DNA from 3 places in the Paenibacillus sp. BAC0078 genome. Region 1 is predicted to be linked to each of the others. Evidence: riboswitches for the same ligand, from Rfam matches in the RefSeq annotation. Region 1 holds a riboswitch; each other region holds the start of a gene.

Region 1 (5,042 bases):
AGGGTAGCGGACCTGCGAATGAAGCGGGAACACTGCCCTCAATTTTCGTGAGTGGACGCACCATAGGAATATCTCCTTGACCGTAGCCAGGGTTTATCAGGGGGTTCAACCCTGGTTCAAACAGGGTTCAGCATGCGTTCATCCGAGCTGAAAAAGTTAGGTGGAATTAGTAGAACTAATTCACAGCTTTCTGCTTCACAGCAGGGTTTAGTGGGATTTCCTCCAACTATTTCGGCTAAAATCAGGGACTGGAGGCACATACAGCCGGATTAGGTTTCCTTTTTCCCACTTGCGGTATGAGGAAACTGAGAACGCCCTTTTTAGGTCTACTTTTTCCAATTAAGCGTCCTTTATAATTACCAAGCTCTAGTAAAAATCCCAATCCTTAAATACCGGCTGCAGGCCATTTGCCTCCAGCATGTCCACAATTGCCGGCACACTCCGTTCATCCGAGATTTCGAACTGCGGAGTACCGCCTTCCTGGGTATGGCCTCCTACCTCTGTAGAGACTCCCGCCGACATTTTGGTGATTCCCAAATGAATCAGATGATCACGCAGGGCAGCCGGCTCCCGGGTGGATAAGGTAAGGCCGGCACGCGGCAGAAACAGGCGGTAAGCCAAAATTATCTGCACCAGCGCCCGGTCGGTTACATCACTGTCCGGGTTGAACTCGCCCAAATACGGGCGGAACCGCGGAGCGGAGAGGCCAATTTCGCATTCAGGGTATTTGTTCTGCAGATAACGCGCATGCATCGCGGTCATGAAGGCTTCCTGCCGCCAGTCATACATCCCGAGGAGAGCACCGATGTTCACCGAGCGGAACCCGGCCTGGCAGCCCCGTTCAGGCGCATCCAGACGGTTGCGGTAGACCCGCTTGGGACCCTTGACATGCAGCTTGCGGTACGTCTCCTGATGATAGACCTCCTGATACAGCGTCAAGCCGTCCACTCCAGCCTCCCTAAGCTCCTTATACTCCTCCGTGGACAGCGGGTTCACCTCGATGCTGATGGAAGAGAACTATTTGCGGAGGATTTCCACGCATTCCTTCACGTAGGAGGCCGGACTTTCCCTGCGGGATTCCCCAGTAAGCAGCAGGATGTGCCGGAGACCTGTGGCGGAAATCGCCCGTCCCTCTTGCCCCACCTGCTCCGCCGTCAATCTTTTTCGCGAAAAATCATATATGGAGCTAAAGCTGCAATAAGTGCAGTGATTCACACAGAAGTCGGCGAGATACATCGGTGTGAACATCTGCATGACATGTCCAAAATGCGAACGGGTCAGCTGCTGCGCACGCTGGGCCATCTCCTCCAGACAAGCCTCCGCAGCCGGGGACAGCAGGGCTTGAAGATCCCGCTCTTCCAGATGCTCCTTGCGGATTGCCCGCCTCACATCCTCCACCTGATATGCTTTCCATAAAGCCTCGTAAGGAAGCTGCTCCAGACGGGTCAGCGTCTCATAAAAGCTCATGTTCCTGCCCCATTTCCGTAAGGCACTGCAGAAAACCCGTCAAGGGCGAAGACGCTACGGCAGTCTCCTCCACCGGCCCGAGTCCGGCCAAGTAGGCCTTGCGGCCTGCGGTTACCGCATCGCGGAACGCTTCGGCCATCAGCAGCGGATCACGGGAAGTAGCGATAGCCGTGTTAAGCAGCACAGCCGCTGCGCCAAGCTCCATCGCCTCTGCTGCTTCGGACGGCTTGCCGATTCCCGCGTCCACAATAATGGGAAGCTCCACCTCGGCAATCAGAATCCGCAGCAGCTCCTTCGTCTTCAAGCCGCGGTTCGAGCCTATCGGGGAGCCAAGCGGCATGATGGCGGCGGCTCCCGCCTTCCTCATCTGAATGGCTGCTGACAGATCCGGGCTCATATACGGAAGCACTACGAAGCCGTCAGCGGCCAGAATTTCCGTAGCCCGAATCGTCTCCAGGTTATCCGGCAGCAGATACTTCTGATCGTTAATGACCTCAATCTTGATCCAATTGCCAAGGCCGGCCGCTCTTGCCAGTCTTGCAATGCGCACTGCCTCTTCAGCAGTCCTTGCCCCTGAGGTATTGGGCAACAGCGTCATATGGCTAGGAATATGGCTGACAATATTATCTTTGCTCTCCGGATCAACCCGGCGCAAAGCGACCGTAATCACCTGTGAGCCTGAACGTGCGATGACCTCGGGAATCAGAGTGTTCCGGCTGTATTTTCCCGTACCAATAAACAAACGGCTGGATAGTGAAATGCCGCCAATAATCAATGGATCTAACATGAACCCGCCTCCTGATCAATATTTTTGTTCACAACAGCTCAGCCCCCGCCTACAAAATGCACCAGCTCTATCCGGTCGCCTTCGCTGAGCAGCGTCTCCCCGTAATTGTCTTTGGTGACAATCTCACCGTTCAGCTCCACAATTACAAGCCTTCCGTTCCACTCAGGGAGGCACAGCAGGTCAGCCACGGTCCGGCATTCCTCTGCATACACCCCGGCTGTCCCATTAATGGTCAGCTTCACGCCTTTTCACCTCCTCCGCCAAAAGATTCAGCGATATTCACAGCCGCCGCGCCGGAGATATTCTGAACCGCCGCTCTGTAAGCCTTGGCGGCAGCCACAGGATCTGCGCTGCTACAAATGCCGGACATTACGGCAATCCCTGCAGCGCCCTGCCGGACAATCCGGCCAGCGTTGCCCGGCTCAATCCCGCCGATGGCAATCAGCGGAATGCTGCTGGTCCGCACGGCTGCTCTCAGCAGATCAAGGCCACGCTCTTGCTGCCCATGCTTGCAAGCTGTGGCAAACACATGCCCGAACAGGCAGTAATCTGCCCCCTGCCGTCCGGCTTCTGCGGCCTCCTCCGCCGAATGCACCGACCTCCCCAGCCGAAGGCCTGGAGCAGCGGCGCGGGCAGCAGCAGGCGGCAAACTGTGCCAGGCAAGCTGAACACCGCCCGCGCCGGCCGCAAGGGCAACATCAAGACGGTCATTAATGATCAGCTTGGCCGCAGAGATTCCCGCCCTGATCAGTTGCTCCGTTAGGCTCAGCAGTTCCCGGGCGGACAAATGCTTTTCCCGGAGATGGATATAATCCATGAGTGGATGCACAGAAGCAGCAAGTGCAATAAACCGCTCCGGTCCAAGCTTCCCGTCCGAAATCAAATGAATTTCAGTCAAGCGGTTCACCTTCATTCATTGTTGTTGCAACACCAAACACAAAAAAACCGCCCCCAGCAATAGGAGGCAGTCGGAAATATATACAGGAATACGGGCTGAAGAATAAGCCCTGCTGCAGTCATTCGTCATCACTTTCCTACGCTGGTATAAACCAGATCAGGTTCAAAGGGTCCGAACGGTCAGGTTCGTCTCAGCCTTGCGGCACCCCTAGTGGCAAATTCATATTCAGTTGCTGACGTGGTTCATATTAACATAGTTTTCCTCGAAAAAGCTATACAAATGATATGAGAATTTCACCGCTTTAGCATACGCAGCAAAAAGAGCGAACCGCAGAGGTACGCTCTTACACCTGAATTATAGAGCAGCAATGCTCTAATTAGCCGTTTATAATCTCGCCGCCGTTAACATGTATAACCTGTCCGCTTACATAGGATGAATCCTCAGAAGCGAGATAGACATAGGCGGGAGCCAGCTCCTCCGGTTGGCCGGGACGTTTCATCGGCTGTGTGCCGCCGAACTCGCTGACCTTCTTAGCATCAAAGGATGAAGGGATAAGCGGAGTCCAGACTGGACCCGGCGCGACAGCGTTGACACGAATACCCTGCTCCGCCAGATTCATCGACAGCGACCGGGTGAAGCTGAGAATTGCGCCTTTGGTGGACGAATAGTCCAGCAGCTGCGGGCTGCCCCGATAGGCCGTGATGGAGGTCGTATTGATGATCGTGGAGCCTTTTTTCAGATGGGGCATTGCCGCCTTGGTCAAGTAGAACATTGAAAAAATATTTGTGCGGAACGTGCGCTCAAGCTGCTCGGAAGTGATATTCTCAATCTTGTCCTGCGGATGCTGCTCGGCGGCATTGTTGATCAGGATGTCCAGCTTGCCCAGTCCGTCCACCGTCTTTTTAATCAGATCCTGGCAGAAGGCTTCCACACCGATATCACCGGCTATCAAAATACATTTGCGGCCTTCCTGCTCCACCTGGCGTTTGGTCTCCTCGGCATCCGAATGCTCACTCAGATAAGAAACAACGACATCCGCACCTTCCTTGGCAAAATGAACAGCCACCGCGCGCCCAATGCCGCTGTCACCCCCCGTAATAAGCGCCGCCTTGCCCAGCAGCTTGCCTGCCGCCTTATAGGCTGACGTCTCGAATTCCGGCAGTGGCTTCATCTGGCTCTCAATCCCGGGCTGTTGCTTCTGCTCCTGCGGGGGTAAGGTTTGTGTGGCTTGATTGTTTGGCATGATCCTTGTCTCCTTTCGCTGTGCAACTATGGAAGTAGCATCATCGTTTTAGGATGGCTTATGGGGCTTGGATTATGCGTCTGGTGTGCTGTATTAGATTTATCAAGTCGGCTTTAACCGTGACTGCGGGGAATGTTTGGACTTTCGGCCGCTGTTATGTTTGGATTTCTTGATTTAAACTGTTATTCACAGTAGAAATCCAAACATAGCCTATGCTTCCGAAGCCAGCTTTCCTGCGGAAAGCTCTTAGGCGAACGCTACCGCTCCTACAGTTCCAAACTTCCCCTCCGCCACTTCTGCCTTTTGGTAGTTCTTTAGTTCAGCTTATATAGCTGAATTATCTTTACCACATACAGTCGTTTTTCGTGAAGACACCAGATATAATTTAGAGAACATTGTGTTTGTCAGGCAAGGAGATTTGGACGGAACAACGAGGTTAGGTTAAGGAGGCAGGCACAGTTATGAGCAGAAATTCAAAGAGCATCGTCGTTGCCGTCAAAGGAGTCATTGTACATAAAGGCAAAATTCTGCTTGTACAGCGCGCTGCGGAGGATTCTGTAGGAGCGGGGAGCTGGGAATGCCCGGGAGGGAAAATTGAATTCGGAGAAGGCCTGGAGACCGCGCTGGTGCGGGAGATCAGGGAGGAG
Region 2 (5,042 bases), on a different contig from region 1:
GGCAGGAATTTGCATCACCATGAAGCCTTCTCCGGCTTCCGCACGGTCTCCCATAAAAGCGACAATGGCGAGCGGCTGCCGATCCTGGCTCTTTTTCATGAAGGAAATCGCCTCTGCTGCGGTCCACTGTGAAGGGACGGAGTACCGTTCATTTTGTTTCCAAAGCTTCGGCTCGGCAGAATCCAGCGACAGCCGGGTACGCCCATCTCCGTCTACCCAGAACATCGCAGCCAGGTTGTAGGTTCCCTTTAACTCTCGCAGCCGCTCGTTAATCACCTCAGCAGGCTTGCCAAGAAGCCCCGCCGCTTCCTTATGCCAAATGTTTTCCAGCACTAAAATGTCTTCATACGGGGCATATTCCTCCGGAGGTTTCTCCCCGGCCATGTTATTGAAGAAGCCATACAATCCTATGGTCAACGGAAGTACAATGGGAATAAACAGAAGCGCAGCCATAATGATCAGCAGGTAACGTGAGAGAAGCGAGCTGTGGAGCTTGCGAAAACGTCCCATTCGCCTCATGCTCTTACCCTGTAGCCGATCCCCCGGACCGTCTCAATGATCTCCGGCGCGGCCGGATCAAGCTCCAGCTTCTCGCGCAGGTAACGGATATGCACCATGAGCGTCTTATCACCCTCTATATAACTTTCTCCCCAGACGGCCTCGTAAATCTGCTCCTTCGTCAAAATCTGGCCGAGGTGGCGCAGCAAATAGGAGAAAATCTGAAACTGCTTGCCGGTCAGCAAAATTTCCTTGCCGGTAGCCGCCTCTATAATCCGGTTGTCTCCTTCGTATACCATGAGGTGCTTCAGCGCCAGCGGCACAGTCGCGGCTGCTCCCGTCCGTCTTAGCAATACCTCAATCCGCGCAGCCAGCTCATCGGGGTGAAACGGCTTCGTTAAATAATCATCGGCGAACTCCAGGCCCTGAAGCTTATCATCAATCGAGGTCCGGGCGGAGAGCATCAAAATGGGCAGATTCGGGTAGGCCCGCTTCAGCCGCTGCCCGACGGTGAAGCCATCCAGACCCGGCAGCATCACATCGAGAATCGCAAGCTGGCAGCCTGCCGCAGCTTCCACCGCACCCTCTCCGCTCTCCAGCCAGCGGACGGCATATTCCCGCTCACGCAGATCCGCAGAGACAGCGCTGCCAATCTCCCGGTCGTCTTCAACATACAGCAATGTAACGCTCATCAGCCTCAATCCTTTCTGTGCAAAAGTATAGCATGATTTCCCATAAGCCAGCACCAGCCATTGCCGAACAGTAAGCAGGGCTGTATCATCCTGATTTCGTTAAAAAAAGCCATCTCAAACCCTAAGGTTCAAGATGGCCCTGTTCCGCCTTCAATGCTTATTTTCCGGAGAGTGCCGCCGAGCGCTGCCAAACCCCGTTTTCCTTGTTTTTGCCCAGATACTCTATCCGTGCCGGCATAAGCTCAAGAATCACATAATCGGGATCATCCGGCCCTTTGAACCACTTTTCCAGCTCTTTATTCCATACTTTAGAACGCAGGCCTTCATCCTTGGTAACGGCAGCAGTGGCTTCAATCTCCAGCACATCCTTACCGCCGCCTTGCTCATATCCTAGCAACAGAAATGCATGCGGGTTATCCTTCAGTTCCTCTACCTTATGCGTCTTGCGGCTCGTTGCCAAGTAGATCTGAAGCCCCTCGTGAAAAACCGCCATATAGCGCACCTTAGGTTTGTTGCCGGCTTCTATCGTTCCGAAGGAACCGAACTTGTTGTCATCCAGCGCTTTGATGATTGCCTGCTCCAGTTCTCTGTTGTCCATTGACGAAAAAGCTCCTTTCTAATACCAGTTTGATTTTTCGCTAAAATTTGCGTCAGGTTAGTGTACCCTTTCCGAGGGTATTAAATTCCGGTCCCTGCCATTTGGAGGTCCGTCACTGGACAATTCCGAAGGAGACAGTCTATAATACACCGTAAGAACACAGCAATGCCCATAACTTCATAGTACCAGGGGTGCTGGAATTGGCCGGCTGAGATTGTATCCCTCAAAGATACTGACCCTTATACCTGATCTGGATAATGCCAGCGTAGGAATCGTCACCTGCTTACAGCCGCTCGCGGCCTATAGCGAACCCACCTTACGTTACATTGGCGTCCCGGTCTCCGGGGCGCCTTTTTGGTATGAACATCATCAGAAATTGGAAGACTGAGGCTAGCTGGAAGGAGAGAAGAGAAGAAATGGGAGTCAAAAAAGCACTAATGCTCTGCATCAGCTGCATGCTGGTCATCGTCATGGCCGGCTGCGGCAGCAACAACGGTAATGCCGGCGGCAACGCCGCTGCGACCTCCGGGGGCAGCACCGCTTCCCCAGAAGCAACGGCTACAGGCACGGAAGCCCCCAAAGAGCTGACCAAAATCAAGGTCGCGCTCGACTGGACGCCGAATACGAACCATACCGGCCTCTATGCGGCTAAAGAGCTGGGATATTACAAGGAAGAAGGCCTCGATGTAGAAATCGTGCAGCCGGGATCGGCGGGAGCCGACACGATGGTGACGTCGGGCGAAGCCGCTTTTGGCATCAGCGCCCAGGAGGCGCTCACGCTGGCCCGTCTGCAGGGTGTGCCGCTTGTATCTATCGCCGCAATCATTCAGCATAATACCTCAGGCTTTGCCGCGCCGAAGGACCGCAATATCAAAACTCCGAAGGATTTCGAGGGCAAAACCTACGGCGGCTGGGGCTCACCTGCTGAGGAAGCGGCAATGAAGGCGATTATGGACCCCGAAGGCGGGGATGTCAAAAAGGTGAAGCTGGTCAATATCGGCGAAGCCGACTTCTTCACTGCCGTGAAGCGGGACATTGATTTCGCCTGGATTTTCTACGCATGGACCGGCATTGAAGCCGAGCTGCGCGGGGAACCGCTGGATATGCTGTATTTGAAGGATTATGCGCCGCAGTTGGATTACTACACCCCGGTACTTACCACAAGCGAGAAGGAAATTGCCGAGCACCCCGAAGTGGTGAAGGCTTTCCTTGCGGCTACGTCGAAAGGATATCAATACGCGATTGACAAGCCGGAAGAGGCTGCCGCTATTTTGTCCAAAGCCGTGCCTGATCTTGATCCCAAGCTGGTTCTGGCCAGCCAGAAATGGCTCAGCCCGAAATACAAGGACGATGCCGCCCGTTGGGGCGAGCAGAAAACCGAAATCTGGAAGAATTATGCCGACTGGATGTACGGCCTGAAGCTGCTGGATAAGCCGCTGGATGCCGCTTCGGCGTTTACGAATGATTTTTTACCGGAAGGCAAGTAGACTATATACCCTAATTCCAAAATCGAAAGGATCTGATCCGCATGGCCAACACACTGCTCAGCATTCAAGTCATCCCCAAAACTCTGAACAACGAGGACTCCATCCCTTATGTGGACAAAGCCATAGAAGTTATTCAGCGATCCGGCGTCAAACACCAGGTGAATCCGCTTGAGACAACAATGGAAGGTGAACTGGAAGAGCTGCTTGATGTGGTCCGCCAAATGCACCACGCACTCATTGAATCCGGCAGCCCCAGCGTCATCTCACAGATCAAGATCGCCCATAATCCCAGCGGAATCAGCATGGACAAGCTGACGGAAAAATACCGGCCGTGAGAGCCTATTGGAAGCAGATCTGGCCGCCCCTTGTGGCGGTCATCTTGTTTTTGGGTGCTTGGCAATTGGCGGTTTCGGTGCTGCATGTTCCTTCCTGGATGCTGCCGAGTCCCGGCGACATCGCCCGCGAATCCCGGGGCAACGCCTCCGGTATCTGGGCACATACGGCTGCTACGCTCCGGCTGACCCTGATCGGATTTCCGATTGGTACAGGCGTAGGTCTGATTATAGCTCTGCTGCTGCATCTGGTGCCTTGGCTGAAGCGGGCGCTGTATCCTCTGCTGATTCTCAGCCAGAACGTCCCTTCCATTGCGCTTGGACCGCTGCTGATTATCTGGTTCGGCTTCGGACTGCTGCCCAAAATTGTCCTGATTACCCTCGTCTGCTTTTTCCCGGTAGCCGTCGCTGCAATGGGCGGGCTGGCGCAGAGCGACCGGATCATGATGAACTATATGAAAATGGCCGGGGCAAGCAAGTGGCAGATTTTTGCCAAGCTTGAGTTTCCCGGTTCCTTGCCTTCCTTGTTCTCCGGCCTAAAAATCTCCGCGACTTACGCGGTAATGGGCGCGGTGGTCGCCGAATGGATCGGCGCTGACAAAGGGATCGGCTATTACATGCTGCTGCAGAAGGCCTCCTACCGGACAGACCGGATGTTCGTTGCCATCGCTATTATTGTGCTGCTGAGTCTGGTGCTGTTCGCCATGATCGCGCTGCTGGAGAAATGGCTGGTGCGCTGGAAGCCGCGGAAGACCTTATAATTTAACTAATTACTGAATGAGTTGCTAAATGACTGAACAAACGCCGCTAGTTGTGATAGCAGTTTAAGAGCTGAAGGCGTATGAGAAAGAAGGATGATGCGGATGCCTCATATCACAGATTCTGACCGGACGGGTTCGGGAAAAGGCACAGGGCTTGAAGCCCCGACTCTCGGGGATCAAGCGGCTGAAGCTGGGGATCAGACTCCAGGAGCACGCATTGCGGGAGGGATGGCTGCAGGCGCTCAGATCACTGGCAGTCACGCTGGGGAAGGGCTGGCTGCAGGCGCTCAGACTACTGGCAGTTACGCGGTGGAAGACCTGGCTGCGGGTCTCAGAACTGCCGGGAAGCCCACAGGGGAAGACCAAAGTGCGCCGCCAGCACTCGAAGTTAGCGGGGTCTCCGAAACCTTCTCCCACCGCCGCCGTGAGACGCGTGTGCTGGATAATGTATCCTTGACGGTTGCGCCGCAGGAATTTGTCTCCATTGTCGGGCCTTCCGGCTGCGGCAAAAGCACACTGTTCCATATTATCGGCGGCCTGGAGCTGCCCGATGCCGGAACAGTTAGCATGAACGGCAGGCCGGTAACCGGTCAGCGCGGCGAGATCAGCTATATGCCGCAGCAGCCCGCGCTCTTCCCGTGGCGGACGATTGAGGACAACGTCCTGCTCGCAGG
Region 3 (5,042 bases), on a different contig from region 1:
GCCGAAATTTTTCCTGTCACAGCTGCAGCTGGCACAGGCTGAAGGCCGGCCTATGGCTCCCGTCAGCTACAATTATCAGTTGCCTTTTCAGGAGCAGCTTAAGCAGTGGAAGGACAACACGGACAAATTCACCGAGGAAGTACGGAATAATCCGCTGCTGCGGGCTTCGTTCTTCTGGGCGCTGCGCTACGGCGACGCGAACACGAAGCTTCAAGTAACGGAGGCGCTCCGCTGGATCGAGGACGAAGAAATCTCCGGGGCTCTGCAGGGCGGGCCCCAGCAAGAGCCGCTGCAGGAGGACGCTCTCATAAACCTGCAGCGGCTGATTGGCGGCAGCCCGGACGAGAACCCGGCATCCAAGGGGGTACAGCACACTGCTGCACCAAGCCATAAAGGACCCCCAGAGTGGAAAGAGGACTGGCAGCAGATTATTGATCATACAGTAGCCATGATGGACCGGAGATATGATGCCGTTCAGAAGAAGGCTGCCGAGCTCCTTTGGCGCCAGTTCATTGGCAGCTTGTACCCGGATGTACCTTTATTCCGGCATGACGGAGGCTGGTGCGCGGCATTGGAGTATCTGATTGCGAAGCTGCACGGCCGTCCTGTCACCTACCGTGAAGCCGCCCAGCGTTACGGGGTTTCCGTCTCTATGGTAAGCCGCTATGCGCGGCGGATCCAAAGCGAATGCGGCATCGGGGATGATGGACCGGAGGCGGGTATTTTACCCCCTTTTACCGAAAATATTTGAGAATAGCTCCAGTTGCCCGCAGAGGGTCCACCCACTTTTGGTGGAGCCAGTAAGACCGTTGTTACTTAAATTAAATCCGCTTGTGAGGAGGCCATACTTATGTACAAATCAATTGTAATCGGAACAGGTCCTGCCGGTCTGACTGCCGCGATTTATCTGGCGCGTGCGAATCTTAACCCGCTGGTAATTGAGGGTTTGCAGCCGGGAGGACAGCTGACAACGACGACAGAGGTGGAGAACTTTCCGGGCTTTCCCGAAGGGATTATGGGTCCGGATCTGATGGACAATATGCGCAAGCAGGCGGAGCGCTTCGGTGCTGAATTTAAGAACGGCTGGGTGGAATCCGTCGATTTCTCGCAGCGCCCCTTCAAAATCACCGTGGATGGCCTGGGCGTACTGGAGGCAGAAACGGTTATTATTTCGACTGGTGCGTCGGCCAGATATCTAGGCATACCGGGGGAACAGGAGAACGTCGGACGCGGTGTCAGCACTTGTGCAACCTGTGACGGCTTCTTCTTCCGCGGCAAAAAGATTATCGTAGTCGGCGGCGGCGACTCTGCGATGGAGGAAGCCAGCTTCCTGACACGGTTCGCTTCCAGCGTAACGCTGGTCCACCGCCGTTCGGAGCTGCGCGCTTCGAAGATTATGCAGGACCGGGCGCGCGGGAACAGCAAGGTTGCCTGGGCGCTGAACCGGACTCCGCTTGAAGTGACCCTCGGCGATTCCGGTGTTAAGGGACTGACGGTCCGCAACAACGAGACAGGTCTTGAGGAGCTTGTGGAAGCGGACGGCGTATTCGTCGCTATCGGACATACGCCGAATACGGCTTTCCTGGGCGGTCAGATTACTACGGACGAGAATGGATATATCGTGGTGAATCCGGGGACAACGGAAACCAATATCCCGGGCGTGTTCGCTTGCGGCGACGTGCAGGATACCCGTTACCGCCAGGCGATCTCGGCAGCGGGAACCGGCTGTATGGCTGCGATGGATGCGGAGAAGTACCTGGAAGGCACGATGGTGCATGACTGGAGCGAAACACTGGATAAATAATAGCCGGGCAACGCCGAGGTTGACAAAAAACACCATGGCAAGTAGATTGAATGTAATCAGATAAGATACCCACTAGGGGAGCCTGAATGGGCTGAGACGGGAAAATTGAATTCCCGGACCCTTGAACCTGATCTGGATCATACCAGCGTAGGAAAGTGGAGCCGGACCTTTTATTGAGCGCAGTCTTTTTTGGCTGTTCATAGATAAAGCCGCTCCAGGTGGAGCGGCTTTTTTGCTGCATTTTCTTGTCTGCAACTTGGCTCCCAGAGCCTGGAGGAGGAGAAGAGATGTCAGAAACAGTGAAGAAGGAAGAAGTAACTCTTTTGGGGTTCCCTGCAAGCCGTAAAGTCTATGTGGAGGGCTCGCGCCCGGATATTCAAGTCCCGATGCGTGAGATCAGCCTGAGCCGAACCGAGGGTGTGGCCGGTGATGAGGATAACGCACCGCTGCGTGTCTATGACACGAGTGGGATCTATACCGATGCTGCTGTAGAAACCGATGTCCGCAGAGGACTGCCGCCGCACCGTCTATGCTGGATTGCAGAGCGCGGGGATTCGGAGGAATACGCAGGGCGAATGAAGCAGGCCGGTAATGACGGAAATACGGAAGACTTTTTGGAGGTTGAAGGTTTTTCCGGTTTGTTGCGGCGCCCCTTAAGAGCGCGTAAAGGCAGAAATGTAACCCAACTGCATTATGCGCGGAACGGCATCATTACACCGGAAATGGAGTTCATTGCAATCCGCGAGAATACAACGCCGGAATATGTAAGGGATGAGGTGGCTGCCGGAAGGGCGATCATTCCTTCGAACATTAACCACCCGGAGAGTGAACCGATGATCATTGGCCGTAATTTTCTGGTGAAGATTAACGCGAACATCGGGAATTCCGCCGTTTCTTCTTCTATTGAGGAAGAGGTAGAGAAAATGAGATGGGCCACCCGCTGGGGGGCGGACACCATTATGGATCTCTCCACTGGTAAGCAGATTCATGCTACCCGTGAATGGATCATCCGCAACTCTCCTGTACCCATTGGCACTGTGCCGATTTATCAGGCGTTAGAGAAGGTGGGCGGCATAGCCGAGGCTTTGACGTGGGAGCTGTACCGGGACACGCTTATCGAACAGGCGGAGCAGGGTGTGGATTATTTCACTATTCATGCCGGAGTGCTGCTGCGTTATATTCCGCTAACTGCCGGGCGAATGACAGGGATTGTTTCGCGCGGGGGCTCGATTATGGCGGCATGGTGTCTTGCTCATCAACAGGAGAATTTCCTGTATACGCATTTTGAAGAGATATGCGAGATTATGAAGACATACGACGTGGCCTTTTCCCTGGGGGACGGTCTGCGCCCCGGTTCCATTGCCGATGCCAATGACGAAGCCCAGTTCGCTGAACTGGAGACGCTTGGTGAACTGACAGCCTTGGCCTGGAAGCATGATGTTCAGGTAATGGTGGAGGGTCCGGGCCATGTACCGATGCATAAGATCAAGGAGAACATGGACAAGCAACTGGAGCTTTGCCGGGAAGCCCCTTTTTACACACTCGGTCCGTTAACCACAGACATTGCCCCTGGCTATGATCATATTACCTCTGCAATCGGTGCCGCGATGATCGGCTGGTTCGGAACAGCCATGCTCTGCTACGTTACGCCCAAGGAGCACTTGGGACTGCCGAACAAGAATGATGTGCGCGAGGGTGTCATTACCTACAAAATCGCAGCACATGCAGCCGACCTGGCCAAAGGGCATCCAGGGGCGCAAGAACGGGACAACGCGCTGTCCAAGGCGCGGTTCGAGTTCCGCTGGCGTGACCAGTTCCATCTGTCGCTGGACCCTGAGCGGGCACTGGAATATCACGACGAGACCCTGCCTGCAGAAGGAGCCAAACTTGCGCATTTTTGCTCCATGTGCGGTCCTAAATTCTGCAGCATGCGGATTTCGCACGGTATTCGAAATTCCATGAAATAAAGTGAAATTTATAAGATTACAGAGGCTGTCTCCCATGCTGTAAAAGGCGGAAGGATGCAGCTTTTTTTGTGGTGCAGCTCTTTTTTTAACTTAGTGATTACAATCACAATCTGCCTATATGCCCTGTGCTAAGCTGTTGTTGAGAAAGGTTATCAATTAGTGAGATGCAAAGCTGGAGGAGGAGGGCACATGAGCAAAAAGCTGAGCCTGGAGGAGTCCATATTCGAGTTGGTGAACCGGCATCCGGAGGTCGTAGACATTATGGTGGAGCTGGGTTTCCACGATATTACGAGGCCCGGAATGCTGCAGACGGCCGGCAGGTTCATGACCTTATCCAAAGGAGTCAAATTAAAGAGAATGGATCTTGAAACCGTCCGGTTGGCTTTTGAGCGCTACGGCTTTGAGTTCCTTGAATAGAGTGCAGTTATAAATCCAAAGTTAAAAGGAGAGAGAACAATGAGCGAACTGATTAACAATCGTGAAGCGAATATTCCTGAGCAGACACGCCGCCAGACCATGCTTAAGGAGATCATTAAGGAGCTGCACGCCGGGAAAAGTGTGGAGGAGGTCAAAGCGCGCTTCGCAGAGGCTGTTGGCGACGTTACAGTAGCGGAAATTTCCGCGATGGAGCATTCGCTGATGACGGAGGAGGGAATCCCCGTATCGGAGGTGCAGCGCCTGTGCTCTGTGCACACGGCTATTTTCAAGGGCTCCATCGAGGAGATTCATCGCTCTAACAAACCTGAAGAGCAGCCGGGCCATCCGGTGCATACCTTCAAGCTGGAGAACCGCGAGATCGAACGGCTGGTCAACTTCCGTCTGGAACTGCATGCCGGCAAATTTCAGAAGAACGCCAGTGAAGAGATCATCTTCAAGCTGCTGGAGGATTTGAGCCTGCTGCTTGATCTTGACAAGCACTATAGCCGCAAGGAGAATCTGCTGTTTCCTTATCTTGAGAAATACGGTATTTACGGTCCGACGAAGGTTATGTGGGGCGTGGATGACGGCATCCGGAACATGATCAAAGAAGCCAAGGTGGCGCTCAGCCCGTACAACGGTCAACCTGAGGAGATCAGCGCAATGCTGGCGAATATTATTCAGGAAGTCAATGAAATGATCTTTAAGGAAGAAAATATTCTGCTGCCGATGGCCCTTGAGAAGCTGACAGAAGACGAATGGGTTAAAATCGCCCGTGAGAGCGATGAAATCGGCTTTTGCCTGGCTGCGCCGGAGCAGGAATGGATTCCCGAGCGTGCGGCCGAGCCGGAAGG

What was found. A riboswitch is a leader RNA that binds a small molecule or an ion and turns the genes downstream of it on or off. The one in region 1 is predicted to bind thiamine pyrophosphate.
Region 2: linked by a shared signal. The riboswitch ahead of ACX1DY_RS18140 (ABC transporter substrate-binding protein) and the one ahead of ACX1DY_RS04450 (thiamine phosphate synthase) in region 1 are both predicted to bind thiamine pyrophosphate.
Region 3: linked by a shared signal. The riboswitch ahead of thiC (phosphomethylpyrimidine synthase ThiC) and the one ahead of ACX1DY_RS04450 (thiamine phosphate synthase) in region 1 are both predicted to bind thiamine pyrophosphate.

Annotation. Positions count from the first base shown of each region.
Region 1 is NZ_JBTLRW010000002.1:221,512-226,553, reverse strand. Features, by position in the region: gene ACX1DY_RS04470 (hypothetical protein) at 367-948, opposite strand; gene ACX1DY_RS04465 (hypothetical protein) at 1,018-1,467, opposite strand; gene ACX1DY_RS04460 (thiazole synthase) at 1,454-2,254, opposite strand; gene thiS (sulfur carrier protein ThiS) at 2,293-2,496, opposite strand; gene ACX1DY_RS04450 (thiamine phosphate synthase) at 2,493-3,152, opposite strand; TPP riboswitch at 3,269-3,371, opposite strand; gene ACX1DY_RS04445 (SDR family oxidoreductase) at 3,529-4,395, opposite strand; gene ACX1DY_RS04440 (NUDIX hydrolase) at 4,857-5,042, shown strand, end outside.
Region 2 is NZ_JBTLRW010000009.1:142,019-147,060, reverse strand. Features, by position in the region: gene ACX1DY_RS18155 (sensor histidine kinase) at 1-510, opposite strand, end outside; gene ACX1DY_RS18150 (response regulator transcription factor) at 516-1,190, opposite strand; gene ACX1DY_RS18145 (pyridoxamine 5'-phosphate oxidase family protein) at 1,348-1,788, opposite strand; TPP riboswitch at 1,966-2,078, shown strand; gene ACX1DY_RS18140 (ABC transporter substrate-binding protein) at 2,205-3,275, shown strand; gene ACX1DY_RS18135 (thiamine-binding protein) at 3,317-3,610, shown strand; gene ACX1DY_RS18130 (ABC transporter permease) at 3,607-4,368, shown strand; gene ACX1DY_RS18125 (ABC transporter ATP-binding protein) at 4,471-5,042, shown strand, end outside.
Region 3 is NZ_JBTLRW010000020.1:22,414-27,455, forward strand. Features, by position in the region: gene ACX1DY_RS26045 (tetratricopeptide repeat protein) at 1-751, shown strand, start outside; gene trxB (thioredoxin-disulfide reductase) at 851-1,804, shown strand; TPP riboswitch at 1,869-1,975, shown strand; gene thiC (phosphomethylpyrimidine synthase ThiC) at 2,092-3,771, shown strand; gene ACX1DY_RS26060 (DUF1858 domain-containing protein) at 3,961-4,188, shown strand; gene ACX1DY_RS26065 (DUF438 domain-containing protein) at 4,228-5,042, shown strand, end outside.